4 regions of the Thalassotalea sp. G20_0 genome follow, and region 4 is predicted to be linked to each of the others. Evidence: predicted binding sites of a transcription regulator. Region 4 holds the regulator's gene; each other region holds the start of a gene.
What was found. The regulator LexA, encoded in region 4, represses DNA repair genes until DNA is damaged. The targets are predictions, from matches to a motif close to TACTGTATNNNNATACAGTA.
Positions count from the first base shown of each region.

Region 1: J7438_RS19740 (YebG family protein) is a predicted target of LexA. The motif match lies at 2,465-2,484, and genes of this name have one in related genera.
Region 2: recN (DNA repair protein RecN) is a predicted target of LexA. The motif match lies at 1,845-1,864, and genes of this name have one in related genera.
Region 3: dinB (DNA polymerase IV) is a predicted target of LexA. The motif match lies at 1,802-1,821, and genes of this name have one in related genera.

Region 1 covers NZ_JAGHQV010000042.1:5,600-9,284, reverse strand. The annotation lists gene J7438_RS19745 (hypothetical protein) at 1-2,360, shown strand, start outside; gene J7438_RS19740 (YebG family protein) at 2,512-2,805, shown strand; gene J7438_RS19735 (valine--tRNA ligase) at 3,059-3,685, shown strand, end outside.
Region 2 covers NZ_JAGHQV010000004.1:153,705-157,389, reverse strand. The annotation lists gene J7438_RS03595 (DUF2158 domain-containing protein) at 1-38, shown strand, start outside; gene recN (DNA repair protein RecN) at 102-1,811, opposite strand; gene grpE (nucleotide exchange factor GrpE) at 2,211-2,825, shown strand; gene dnaK (molecular chaperone DnaK) at 3,016-3,685, shown strand, end outside.
Region 3 covers NZ_JAGHQV010000001.1:229,674-233,358, forward strand. The annotation lists gene J7438_RS00885 (paraquat-inducible protein A) at 47-667, shown strand; gene dinB (DNA polymerase IV) at 651-1,778, opposite strand; gene J7438_RS00895 (lysophospholipid acyltransferase family protein) at 2,025-2,684, shown strand; gene J7438_RS00900 (hypothetical protein) at 2,775-3,503, opposite strand; gene J7438_RS00905 (response regulator) at 3,672-3,685, shown strand, end outside.
Region 4 covers NZ_JAGHQV010000035.1:7,319-11,003, reverse strand. The annotation lists gene J7438_RS18375 (L,D-transpeptidase) at 1-225, opposite strand, end outside; gene J7438_RS18370 (TetR/AcrR family transcriptional regulator) at 260-889, opposite strand; gene lexA (transcriptional repressor LexA) at 1,036-1,632, shown strand; gene J7438_RS18360 (SulA-like leucine-rich domain-containing protein) at 1,693-2,124, shown strand; gene J7438_RS18355 (hypothetical protein) at 2,145-2,387, opposite strand; gene J7438_RS18350 (DUF6586 family protein) at 2,519-2,995, opposite strand; gene topA (type I DNA topoisomerase) at 3,275-3,685, opposite strand, start outside.

The DNA.
Region 1 (3,685 bases), on a different contig from region 4:
GTTCTGTACAGGTTTGTTTTGATGATGAGCTGGACAGTAAACACCTGGCCCTGAATGAGCATTCTCTGGATGATTTTGCATTCTCACAGGGCATAGACCGGGAAAATTTGAGAGCCATGCTGAATCTGCTGCCAATGCCTTTGCGTACAGAGGCACTGAGTTCGGAATTAACCGCCTCACCGGATGTTTTTCACAAATTGCAACAGGCCATCAAGCTGGTGAATGGTCCCTGTTGTTACAGTTCCGAGAGGCTTCTGGAATTAAAACAGAGTGGCTTGCCAATTCACAATCGTTTTTTTCATAAAGGACGTGTTACATCGTTGCTTTACGAGTTTCTGAAAGCTGAAATGCTCAGAAATGATCAGCCTGGACAGGAGCAAATCCGGGAACAAGAGGAAGAAGCTCGCCGTTTACTTCAGTTGCTTCTGCAGAGCGGGTCAAGGATGGATCAGAAGGTTACTTCGGTTTTTTACCAGACGCTAAGCAGGCCAGAATCGGCGGTAATGCGAGCGTGCACAATGAATTATATGGTGGCCGCCTTTGCTCCATTTGAGTTCCTGAGCCTGGAAGATCTCAAGTGGTTGCCGTTGAACGGTTGTTCGGGAAGCGTCGTTGAATTTGACCGAATCTGCCGGGCGCTCAATCAGCAGCAACGGCAGAGCCGTCTTGAAGAGCTACTATGTGATTACCTTGGTTACCCTTTAAACCTTGATATCTTTGAGTCCCACCTACTCGCCCTGTTTCATTATGGAGCTTCCCTGAACAAAGATATTAAGGCCAGGGTTAAATGTAATCTGGACGATTGGTGCCGTGACGGTAGTAAGGTTATTGGTAATTTATCCGTGGCTGGGTTCATCCAATGGTTTGAAGGACTATGGGAGCAACGAAACAAGCATCCTTTCTACCTGAATTGGTCAGAGCATGTCCGACAGGCCAATCTGGAAATCGCGGATCTGAAACAATCGCTCGGTCTGGCGGACGATGCTTGCCCATTGGCGGCACCTGTGGAAACCGAGGTACCAGCGGCATTACAGTTTATGGTGGACGCGTTCAGCAAACCGCCCATCCTGCCTGATAATGTCGGCGATAATGAAAGCACCATCCTGAAGGTATTGCAGCATTATTACCGCCGTCCGGGACCGGAACGCGTGATCCAGAGCCTTGGCAGACATACCTTGCCAACCGTGTGGAAACCGCTGCACAGCTGCAGTCATGTCCTGCGGGCCAGGAATAATGGGCTCTGGTATATGGAATTGCTGAAAAAATTTCAGCTGCATTACCTGCGCCCGGAAGAAAAAGAACTCCTGGCGCTGGCGATTATCTACCATGATGCTGCTGCCGAAGATGTCGACAAATCAGCGGAAGAAAGAAAGTCAGCTGACTACTTCAAACGGGACCTGACCGGGCACTATCCTGAACCGCTGCTGAAGGATATGGCAAAGGCGATGGTCAGCAAGGAAAATGATGTCAATGGCGCATATGAGCAGAACCTGTCTGACTCCGTGCGCTGGTATCTGCGCATATTACGCTTTGCAGGTCGTATGGACATTATCCGTTGTTGCGGGGTTGGGGCTGATTTTCCCGGATTAGCGGTCGGGGGGTTTGACGCTACACGTCTTGACCTGCCGACGCAGTTGCCCTGGGATTTTACCTCCGGGCCTGGCAACGGGACTGAATTTCAACGGCATCTGGTAGCCGCCATGCACGGTGCGGCTGATCTGGCGCAAGTAACCGGGAAACCCAACGATCACCGCGAAAAAAAATATACCGAGGTCTACGGTCTGATTGACAATGGCTCAGAGATTTCTGAGCACTTTGAATGGACAACTGAGCCAGTGGAAAGAATGAACCGGTTTATTGATGACAATGTTCGGCGCACAATTGCTCAGGCCGCTGGAATTATTGTCTGTTCAGACCCCTACCACCAGGCTTGCAGGGCTGATCAGAGCAAAGGCATCACTTATGGCATTCATAACAGCTGGTATGATCTCCACCAGGTAGAGATTCCGGCCGACATGACGCTGCTGGAAAAGATGCAGTACAGGCATAACCCATCGCTGCTAAGCCCGTCAACACAACAGGCATTGGAGCAAGAGGTGCAGCGGCTGAAGAGCCAGGGAATACGAATGAATCCAGGGACCTTGACGCAGAAAACACTGGCTTCGTCGAAAGCGCAGAAAGTGCTGAAAGAACGAGGTATTGCCGTGGTTTGTGAGAAGCGTCCCTACTGTACCGACGATGACCGCCAGCTAGAGGCCGTAATGTTCGTGCCGAAGCAGATACCTGAACCCGCGCGTTCACAACCAGGAAATCAGCCTGAAAAGCCCACAGACCAAGGCTTTTCGTGTCAAATCCTCTGAACCCAAGGTCACAGTATACCTGGCAGGGCTGGCTACCAGAGTTTTAGACCTGACTTGAGCTGGAAATTGAATAGCTGATTCCCGGACAGCCTTCTGGACAAAATAACTGTATTTATATACAGTACAAAGAACCCATTACAGGAGGAAGCCCATGTCCATTACCCCCATGTGGCGAGTTGACCGGGACGGAAGCATGTTTACTGATAAGAAAGCCGCAGAAGAACACGACCGTATGCTGGAGCTGGCTGACGGTATCACGGGTATGCTGGAAGCCAATTTCAAGATCGATGAACAACTGGCGGAAGAGATCGGCCTGCTGCTGTCACGGAACAAGGATATTCTCGCCAAAGCTCTTAAAGGCAAGCCTGAAATCCTGCAGGAGGTCAAACTGGAGAGCGAACCTGCAGAAAACAACACCGTAGACATTCGTGAAGCGATTGCCTGATATTGATATAAGCCACAAAGGCGTGATGCTCATAGTGAAATATCCTTTGTGGTTACCAATATCATGAATACTTAAAATAACAGCTGATTCGGTACTTTCCATGGGCCAATAATGGCCAAAAAACCCGGCTGCCGCGATGAAGGTTCTTCCTGATCCAGCCCCACGGTGTATAATCACCGGTTTATCCAAACCCGGAGCCCCCTGCTCTTCAGGAGTTCCGGGAACAGTTGGAACCTCTACTGGAAAAGCAGTTATGGAAAAGACGTTCAACCCCCAAGCCATCGAACGCACGCTGTATCAAAACTGGGAAGAGAAAGGCTATTTTGCGCCGGCTTCTGACCAGCGCGGTGACCGCACGCCCTACTCCATTATGATCCCCCCTCCCAATGTCACCGGCAGCCTGCACATGGGCCATGCCTTCCAAGACTCCATTATGGATGCCCTGATCCGCTACCACCGGATGAAAGGCTGCAACACGCTCTGGCAGGTGGGTACTGATCATGCGGGTATCGCAACCCAGATGGTGGTTGAACGCAAGATCCTGGCTGAAGAAGGCAAAACCCGTCACGACTACGGACGTGAAGCCTTTACCGATAAAATCTGGGAGTGGAAGGAAGCGTCCGGCGGCACCATCACCCGTCAGCTTCGTCGCCTGGGGGCATCTGTTGATTGGGATACCGAGCGCTTCACCATGGACAAGGGCTTCTATGCCGCTGTTCAGGAGGTCTTTGTCCGCCTCTATGAAGACGACCTGATCTACCGGGGCAAGCGTCTGGTGAACTGGGATCCAAAACTGCACACCGCCATCTCCGATCTGGAAGTGGAAAACAAAGAAGTCAAAGGCAACATGTGGCATCTGCGCTATCCACTGGCGGATGGA
Region 2 (3,685 bases), on a different contig from region 4:
ACAAAAAAAGTAGCAAACCAGGTAAAAATTTCCACTAACTCTGGTACATCCAAACCTGTAAGGTTGCTTTAATTCATTTAAAGCAACTTTACCGGAAGGATTTACACGGCTTGCACCTGCGCCTGAAACAGCATCTCCTGGGCATGACTCAATGTTGGTGCTGTCAGCTCAACGCCCCCCAGCATTCGGGCAATTTCGTGTACGCGATGTTCACCATCCAGCTCGAGAATACGGGTGCTGGACGCTTTACGACTGACTTTCTTACTAACGTGCAGATGTTGATGGGCCTGAGATGCCACCTGGGGCTGATGGGTAACACACAGCACCTGCCCTTTTTTACCCACTTCTCTCAACATGCTGCCCACGATTTCTGCTGTGCCGCCGCCAATACCGACATCTACCTCATCAAACACCAGCGTTGGCGTTGACGCGGTTTGCGCAATAATCACCTGAATGGCCAGACTGATACGGGAAAGCTCTCCACCGGAAGCCACTTTGCCCAGGGGACGCGGAGGTTGTCCCGGGTTGGTGGTCACCAGGAACTCGATGGATTCAAAGCCCTGGGAGGCAACCGTGCGATCAGGAATATCTGCCAGTTCAACACAGAACTTACCTTTGGGCATACCCAGCAAGGCAATGCGCTCAGACACCTGTTTCTCCAGTTTTCGTGCGGCGGCCCTGCGTCTGGCAGACAGTTTTTCGGCTAACTGATTGTGTTTTTTCTGCAGCTGTTCCAGGGACAATTCCAGGTCGGCTACCTGTTCATCATGACACTGAACTTTTTCCAGCTCTTCGCTGATCTGTTGTTGTTTTTCCAGCAACGCTTCCGGCTGGATACGGTGCTTGCGGGCCAGATCAAAAATAGCACTGAGCCGGTCTTCGATTTCCCGGGCCCTTTGTGGATCGGCATCAAAGTGATCAATAAAATGATTCAGCTCGCCAACCGCTTCCTCCACCTGAATCTGCGCGGATGACAGCATCTCCAGAGAATTATTGATGGCCGCATGCTCAACCTGCAGTTCACTGAGGCGGTGCAGACAGAAAGAGAGCTGCTGCAGCAAATTATCACCATCGTCACTGGTACAAACCCGGGTGATCTGATGGCAGGCCGATAAGGTTGCACCGGCCTGGGACTGCTGGCGATGCTCCTGCTCCAACTGCTCAACCTCCCCGGGCTGTAGGTTTAACTGCTCCAGCTCATGCAACTGATAACTCAGCAACTGAACCCGCTCTACCCGGTCCTGCTGATCGGACAGTAAAGTATGCAACTGCGCACAGGTCTGGCGGTAATCTGCGGCAATACCCGCTACTTCCCGGGACAGCGTCAGCGAGCCGGAAAACTCATCCAGCAGCTCAGCATGATTGCTCTTTTTCAACAATGATTGGTGGGCATGCTGACTGTGAATATCGATTAACAGCTCCCCCAGCCCCTTCAGCTCGGAAAGTGTGACCGGGATGCCATTGATATAGCCCCGGGAGCGACCTTCACGGGTAACCACCCGGCGCAGAATACATTCGCTCGCCGGGGATTCAGAACCGCCAGCATGCTCACCGTCATAATCTCGCTCCTGCAACCACTCTCTTGCGGCAGGTATGCGCTGAAGGTCAAAGCAGGCGCGGATATCGGCCCGATCAGCGCCATCACGCACACAGTCGCTGCCCGCCCGGCCTCCCAGGGCCAGCCCGAGGGCATCCAGCATAATGGATTTACCGGCACCGGTTTCCCCGGTGATGGCGGTCATCCCGGGATTGATGTCCAGGTTAAGGTGGTCAACGATGGCATAGTTGCTGATGGAAATTTGGTTCAGCATGGCAGCTCTCACGATCCCAATCGCATATCGGGTTACTGTTTATTTATACAGTAAACTTAAAACCCGAATTGGTAAAGCAAATTTCCCCTTGAATAAGCTGCCATGAACCCCATATTAGGCTATCACTTAATATTTACTTTTGCCCCGGGGCCCTAGGAGGCTGTCCGAGAATAGCGCCCGTAGCGAGGATGGCAGAAAATTGAGGATAAAAATTTCGTTTTGTGAGGTGAATAGCGGGGCTATTTGCCGAACAAAACGGAATTTTTAGACCAATTTGCTGCCACCGCAGTAGGGCAGTCTATTCTCGGACAGCCTCCTACGGAAGCACCACGGCCCATAACACGAAGACACGTTCCAGCCAGCATTTCAGGCTGGATTGACATCCGGAGAAACGTTGGAATGACTGTAGAAAACACCAAAGCAGAAGATCAGGCTGAGCAACCTGAAGCCAACGAAACTGAAATTTCTGCTGACGCTGAAGCAGCTGTTGACCCGATTATGGAAGAAGCAGCTGATTCAGAAGATCAGGCCGAAGAGCAGGCCAACGACGATAGCGCCAAACGCATTGAAGAACTCGAAGAGCAGCTTGCCCAGGCTAAAGACCAGGCTCTGCGCGCTCATGCCGAAGCCATGAACACCAAGCGCCGCGCAGAGCAGGACGTCGAAAAAGCGCACAAATTTGCCCTGGAGAAGTTCGTTAACGAACTGATCCCTGTGGTCGAGAGCCTGGAAAAAGGCATTGAAAGCGCAGAACAGGGTGAAGGTCAGCACGAGACCATGCTCGAAGGCATGCGCCTGACCCTCAAACAGCTGCTGGATGCCCTGGCAAAATTCAATGTTGAGCAGGTTAATCCTGAAGGCCAGCCGTTCGACCCGAACTTCCATCAGGCTATCTCCATGGTGCCCAACCCGGATATGGAACCCAACACCGTGATGAATGTCTTCCAAAAGGGCTACACATTGCACGGTCGTGTTATCCGCCCGGCCATGGTGGTGGTTTCCAAAGCGGCTTAACCAAAGAGGGGCTCCGGGAGGCTGATCGAGAATCTTGCAAGAGCCCCTTGAAAAAGGAAAGACCGCTCCCATATAGCAAACCAAGATCGTGGTAATCACCACCTAAACGCTGTTTCACCAGACTCAACGTCGGTTGAAACCATTGGGCAGCGAACAAAGATTTCAAAGTTTTCCGCCCTGATTATGGGCAATGGAGAGACTCAAAATGAGTAAAGGCAAGATTATTGGTATTGACCTGGGTACCACCAACTCCTGTGTGGCTATCCTGGACGGCGATAAATCCAAAGTCATCGAAAATGCCGAAGGCGCACGGACTACGCCTTCCATCATCGCCTACACCGATGACGGCGAGATTCTGGTAGGCCAGCCAGCCAAGCGACAGGCGGTTACCAACCCTGACAATACCCTGTTTGCCATCAAGCGTCTGATCGGCCGTCGCTTTAAAGACGACGTTGTTCAGAAAGACATCAAGATGGTGCCGTACAAAATCATCGAAGCGGACAACGGCGATGCATGGGTTGAGGTTAAGGGCGACAAGAAAGCACCACCACAGATTTCTGCCGAAATCCTGAAGAAGATGAAGAAAACCGCTGAAGACTATCTGGGCGAACCAGTGACTGAAGCGGTTATTACCGTTCCTGCCTACTTCAACGATTCCCAGCGTCAGGCTACCAAAGACGCCGGCCGTATCGCGGGTCTGGAGGTTAAGCGGATCATCAACGAGCCAACCGCTGCGGCGCTGGCTTACGGCATGGACAAGAAAAAAGGCGACCAGACCATCGCTGTTTATGACCTGGGTGGCGGTACTTTCGACGTATCCATCATCGAGATCGCTGACGTAGACGGCGAGCACCAGTTTG
Region 3 (3,685 bases), on a different contig from region 4:
AGCTATCAGAATCTATTCCTTATTAAGAAGAACAATGAGGTCGTTGATGACAGCTTCCAGATGGCTACTCACGCTGATGATAATCACCTCCCTTTGCCTGCTGATTCCGGGAGTGACTCAACCCATGATGACCATCAAGGCCGATCTTGATCGTCAGGCAATGCTGAATGAGGCAAGGCATATCGTTCAACAGCAAAACCTTCATCCTGCCATGGCGGGTCTGGCTACCCAGTTCCTTAATCGTCTGGATGTTAAAGGAACATCCACTGTTTATGAAAAGAAGCGTTCCATTCTCGGTACCGCTGGAGATCTCTGGAACAGTGGCTATTATTTTGTGGCAATACTGATTGTCACCTTCAGCCTGGTGATCCCGGTGACAAAACTGGGTTTCCTGTTGCTGGCTAATTTTGTCAGGGAAAACCAGAGACTGCTCAGGCTGAACAGTTTACTGGGCAAATGGTCCATGGCTGATGTGTTTGCCATTGGTGTGCTTATCGCCTTTCTGGCGGCCAATGCCACAACTGCTGGATATGTCGATTCCAGGCAGATTGTGCAATTTGATGCATCACTGCACTCTGGCTTTTATTGGTTCGTGGCTTATTGTCTGGTCAGTAATGTGATGGGACAGCTGGCAGAAATAAAACGGGAGACTATACCAGCCCCATGATTTTCTTTTCAAAAAGCTCCAGCTGCTCAAGCGCTCTTTCTTCACGGAGATCCACAAGCCTGACCCCTAAGCCAAGAAGCCTGACCGGGCGGCCTCCCCGCTCCCAGGCTCTTACCAGCAACTGAGTAAAATGTTCCATAACAGTTTCACCGGTTGTCGGCAGACTCTCCTCAAGGGTGGTCTGGGTAAAATCAGCAAACTTCACCTTAACAAAGTGCTTATGCACCTCGTATTCCTTTTCAATACGCTGGTAACGTTCCTGAAGTTCTTCAAGCAACGGGATAACCTGTGCAGTAATATCCGCAAGCCCCACCAGGTCTTTATCATAAGTATGCTCAACAGAAAGGGACTTCCTGCGCCGACTGGTCTGCACCTCACGATCATCCCGCCCCCGGGACAGCTCCCACAACCGTTCACCAAAACTGCCAAACCAGCGACTTAACTCAAGAATGGAATACTGGCGTAATTGCCCACAGGTATTGATGCCTTTTTTGTGCAATTTCCCGGCGGTCACCCGCCCTACCCCATGAATTTTTTTCACGGGCAGATCGAAAATAAAATCATCCGCCTGTTCCGGAGTGATCACAAAAAGGCCATTAGGTTTATTCCAGTCACTGGCAATCTTGGCCAGAAACTTATTCGTGGCAACGCCGGCAGAGACGGTGACATGCAATTGTTGAAAAATTTTCTGCCGGATTTCCTCGGCAATCAAGGTGGCACTGCCTTGACAAAGATGCGTTCCGGTGACATCGAGATAGGCCTCATCCAGGGACAAAGGTTCAATTAAATCAGTATATTGGCGAAAAATGGCATGAGCTTCAGAAGACGCGGCACGATAAACAGAAAAGCGGGGAGGAATGATCTTCAGCTCCGGGCAGAGTCTCATCGCCTGGGCCGAAGACATGGCTGAGTGCACACCAAATCGACGCGCCTCATAGTTACAAGTGGCAATCACCCCTCTACGATCCGGAGCCCCCCCGACAGCAACCGCCTTTCCTGACAACCTCGGATTATCACGTATTTCAATACTGGCAAAGAAGGCGTCAAAATCGATATGTATGATTTTTCTCTGGACCACCTTTTGCTCAAGAATGGCATTACTTTCCATCATGTTCCAATTAGCTCCGGGATAAGCACTGTATATACATACAGAATGCTTTTGGCAAGCAATTCCTTGCCTGTTAACCAGTCCCCAGATGGCTTTTTTGCAGCAGACTTCTTGCCACAAAAAAGGATCCTTTTGGTTAAGGCTGCATACATTCATTTTCTGTTATGAAGCTGTGCTCAAAGCGATCGCTCTTTTGATAGCTTTCAACACCGCTTCCTGTAAACGGGATAGCAAGGCACCCTCAGAACTATGCAAATCACAATTTTCAATACACCCATTGTCAGCCAGACCCTTTCTCTATTCGCAAAACTGTTTCTCAAAGTGATGGGCTGGAGGATTCAGGGCAGAGCCCCACGCCTGGCCAGGTACGTGCTTGTTGGTGCTCCCCATACCAGTAACTGGGACTTTGTCTATGGCATGGCGATTGGCCTTGCTACCGGTGTACAGTGTTACTGGGTGGGCAAACACACCCTGTTCTGGGGGCCGTTCAACTGGGTTATGCGCTGGATGGGAGGGATTCCGCTGGATCGAAATGGCAGATGCAGAAGAGGCAGCCTGGTAGAACAGGCGGTCTGTACTTTCAAGCAACACAGAAAGCTGGGCCTGGTTATATGCCCTGAAGGTACCCGGGCACGTGGCGAGCGGTGGCACACAGGCTTCTACCATATGGCAAAAAATGCCGGTATACCCATTGTACTTGCCTTTCTGGATTTCAAGGACAGAACCGGAGGATTTGGTCCTGTTATCGAGCCTGGGGAGGACATCGAAAAAGACCTTTCAGAAATACAGGCATTTTACTCAGACATTTATGGTAAACATCCGGAATGCTTTAGTCCGGTATCACCAAAATGCATAAAGCGCAACCTTCAGGGTCATCCCAGGCACCGACTTCATAATGCCTGTGATTAATTTTCGCCCTGCTGAGAATGGGTGTAGTGCTTTACAACAGGCGTTATTGAGCGCCTGTAAAGCAGCAGGGGAAACGAATGCCCTTTATCATCAGCCAACCAGATCCGCCAAATCCTTGATAGAAACCTGCCTGGCATTCACTTGAGCTGCAATTCGATCATGAAGAGTTAAAGGAGTTCTTTTAATGCCCGCAGCCCAATCATCAAATTTTTGCCATAAATAGTGCTGTGTACTGAGCTTGACTGAAAAATTTCCCGGACCATCGATAAAATGCTCGACATTTTTAGAGTTATTATTTTTAAAGTCATTGTAAATTAATGGGGACAATAAAGTGCCTGCTGCCAGACCGCCCAGGATGATATAAACAGGTTCCACAACCGCAACCATAAGCCCGAAACCCACAACATATCGACAAGCAAGGTCTGTAACCCGGTTATAGATAAAATTACTCAGTATGTTTGCTGGAGTAATCGTATATTCCAGGAACGACTTGGTGTTTTCTCTCCCCGAAAGATGATCCACAGCCTTCATAAAGGGCGCATAAACACAAAAGCCGAAAATTCCACCCACCAGGGCAGATGGGAGGGCAAAGACAGTATGGCCAAACATGCTACCAACCAGTTGTCCGAGCTGGGAAACTGCCGCAAGGGAAGAAACCGCAACCGTCTTGACCGTATTCCATCCTGGACTCTTTTCCCGGTCCTCTTTTAATTCAGCCAGGCTTTGAGCTTTTGATTCATAATCCTCAAAATACTCCTTAGTGTATTTACCCTGATCTACAGCAACTGGAACTGAAGAAAAATTGACCGAACCAACCATTTAGAGCCCTTATTTCAGTACTTATCCACTACATATGACCGCCTCAACAGAGAATAGTTCCATCATCTGAAATCGATTTACTTATACTTTAATAAACCTCTGAATCTTTGACGGGTTCACAGAGGTTATTTAATTGACCGATCAAACAGATAATGGCAATCTCAAAAAATGGACTACACAAT
Region 4 (3,685 bases):
GGGGGAATAAATCTCACCGGTAAAGCGACGTCCGACAAATACTGAATTAGCCGGCAGACCGGCACCAATTTTCGCCCGGATAACATGCTGCCCAAGAGGTGTTTGCCAGCTCCCTTCCTGCTGCCCGGTTCCCTTGCTGGCAGTAGACACAGAATAAACACGGCGCTTGCCGTCCTCCTCGTGCAGCACCATTTCCTGACTGGCAATATGAACAGTAAGATGCATCGGTAAATCAAACTCTGTATGGTTAAATGATCCGTCAGGTGTGCGATCTGAGACCTGCCGCCATGAAAGGCACCATCTTTCTCATGATATCTTCCAGTTCAGTCCTGACCCCATAATCGCTTTCCGCAATAGCCCTCAGCGCATCCGCTCCTGAAAGGGTAAACACAGCGGAACCCAGAATAAAATAGACTCGCCAGAACAGGTCATTCAGTGGCAACTCAGGACACGCTTTTACCAGCAGCTCCAGATAAGCCTGGAATACTTCCCCATAAACGTCGCGCAAATATTTCTTCAGATGCCCCTGGCCCTGTGTGTAGGCCAGGCCAATCATCCTCATACAAACAGAGAGATCTTCAGGGCTGCGGGGTTTAACCGCCATGATCTGATCCACCAGTAAATGAAGTATTTCTTCCAGATCAATAACGTCATTATTATCCTGATATCGCACAAGAGCCCCGGAAAGATTGCTGACAAAAGGGTCAAGAAAACGGGAAAAGACCGCCTGGATCAGGGATTTTTTGGAGCCGAAATGATAATTAACAGCGGCCAGGTTAACACCCGCCTGACTGGTAATTGAACGCAGCGAGGTCTCTGCGAACCCATGCTCAGCAAATAACTTCTCTGCAGCGTCCAGAATCCTGTCTACTGTCGCTGACTGTGACATGCCTGTAAAACCTCCAATGTAAACATTTGTTTAAAACTAACGTTTGCCAACTGAAACATCAAGTTAGATTAATAAGGCAGGGGTGGTTGCAGACAGCAAAATACTGTATATAATTACATGTACTGTATAAAAACACAGATTTAATCATGTATAAATTGACCAAGCGCCAGACTGAGATCCTTGAACTGATCAAATCTCATGTAGAAGAGACCGGTTTCCCCCCCACCCGTGCAGAAATCGCACAGACCTTCGGTTTCCGATCACCCAATGCAGCAGAAGAACACCTCAGAGCCCTTGCCCGCAAGGGAGCTATCGAGATCACCCCCGGCACCTCAAGGGGTATCCGAATCCCCGGCACCGAATCTTCCGGCCTGCCTATTGTAGGACAGGTTGCTGCAGGAAGCCCCATTCTTGCCCAGGAACATATTGAGGACCACCTGTCCATCAACCCTGATTTCTTTTCCCCCAAAGCAGACTTCATGCTTCGGGTAAAAGGAATGAGCATGAAGGATATCGGTATTCTTGACGGGGACCTTCTGGCGGTCCATAAAACATCAACGGCAGCCAATGGCCAGATTGTCGTTGCCAGAATTGACGACGAAGTAACGGTCAAACGTTTTGAACAGGTTAAAAACAGAATTTACCTGCACCCGGAAAACAAAGAATTCAAGACAATCGAAGTAGACCTCAGCGTTGATACCTTTGCTATCGAAGGACTGAGTGTGGGGGTTATCAGGAACTAGGAGGCTATTCTCGGACAGCCTCCCCGACCCTGAGACAATCTCTGATGTAGAGGACCTGACATGCAAGCATTAACACCATCATCCAGTCAGAACGGCAACGCTCCCTGCATTGACAGTGAACCTGTCAGCTTTATTGATGAACTGATTCTCTCAGGCCCGCCCTGGCAATCAGGACGCTTTCTGAAGACTGTTCTGTATGAGTTGGCTAACGACCAGGATCAACGCTGGCTTACCCTGATACTGTCCAGTGAACAGGCAAAAAACACCATAAACTGGCTGAAGTCATCGGGAATCAGCAGACAGCGCCTTCAGGTTCTCAACCCATCTGCTGAGGCAGACCCACTGAAACTCACTCGCAAGGCACTGGCCTCAGGCACCAGCCACACCGTGGTCAGCTGGATCGAGCAGATCGATAGCATCACACTCTCTGAACTCGAGACCGCCGCTCGCTCAGGTCGATGTCAGGGACTGGCAATCAGGAACAGAGGATAACTGGAGGGTTTGTATGACAGTTAATGAAGAACCCGGTTTTCAGGGATGTATTCTCCAGCGTCAGCTTCTGTTTTACGCCCCACTTCCGCTATGCAGGCATCCAGCATAGCCTTGGCTACCTCCACCTGATCTCCCTGGAGAAAGTCAAGCAACTCCCGGGAGAATGACATGGTAACCAGAGGCTCAGCGTTCTCCTCATCACTGCGACGCAAAACGATTTCGCCGGAAGGCAGTTCAACAATTTCAAGAAACGACGCTGACATAAATAGTGACACCGGGATTTTAGGGTTAGCGGTTAAGCATTGTGCATTAGCCAGCAGAGGCTTTCAAGATATCAGCCATCAACAATAGCTGAATACGGCTGGCAATGAACAAACCTGAAAACATCAGAAACCTACCATTCCAGGCTGAAGTTCCGGCTGTAAGTGACCAGCTCCTTCAGCGACTCAAGCACAGCAAGAAAGCCTTCTGACTGATCAAACCGCACACTATTGGCATTAAACAGAGGAATTTCATTCAGTTCAACACTTTTGCGCTGTATAGGCATGGCACAGTCCTGATGACTTTTTAATAACGCCGACAACCATGAATCATGTTGCTCAAGACGTTCAATGTACTGCAACTCAGTAGACACCTCTCCCTTATGATGAACACTGTTCATTGCCTCATCAAGAGAGGGTAGTTGATTTACCGGCAAACGGTAATTCGTCATAATTTCAGCCAGTAACGAGCGGTAAGCCTGAACCATTGCATTCAGACAGGCCTCACGAAATGCCGGCTTGGCAAGATCATCTGCATCTTCCCAGGCATCCAGCAATAAACGGGCGTGAAAGAGCATTTTATTGGTATATCCCTGCCAATTGTTTGTCATAACCAACTCCATCAATCTTTCGGGAACAACTCGTGTTTTGTCGAGCTAAGGAGTTGTCGCTTAAAAACTTCCTCATTTTGCCACGGAGGCACAGAGTCACAGAGGAAAAGATTTTTTTCTTTTCTCCGTGCCTCCGTGTCTCTGTGGCAAGTTTTTTCTTTGCTGGATAATATCCGAAATGTGGAAGTTATCTCGGGACAGTTCCTAAAAGTTACTAACTGCCATAATACAACAGGGCATAATAGCCCTGTCTCATGAACCCGGGAGGCTGAAATAAATCTAACCGGACTGGCGCTTTTTAGACTGCTTTTCATGCCAGCGACCATCATCAAATACTGCACTCCAACCCGTTGCCTTACCATCGAGCTCGGACATAACATACTGCTGCTTGGTCTTGCGGCTGTATCGAATAATTGCCGGGTTGCCATCAGGGTCCTGACGGGGAGCATCCATCAGATAACCGTACTTGGGGTCAATCATTGCCTGATGGGGCAATAGCTCCGCCACCAGCGGAGCACGGGTCTCTCTGTTCTTGGGAAATTGACTGGCCGCAAGGAACAATCCGGACGCGCCATCCCTGAGCACATAATGATCATCAACTTTGACGCACTTTAACTCAGGCATGGGCACTGGCTCCATTTTGGGTGGAGCAGGCTCACCACTTTTCAGCAACTTTCTGGTGTTCTTGCA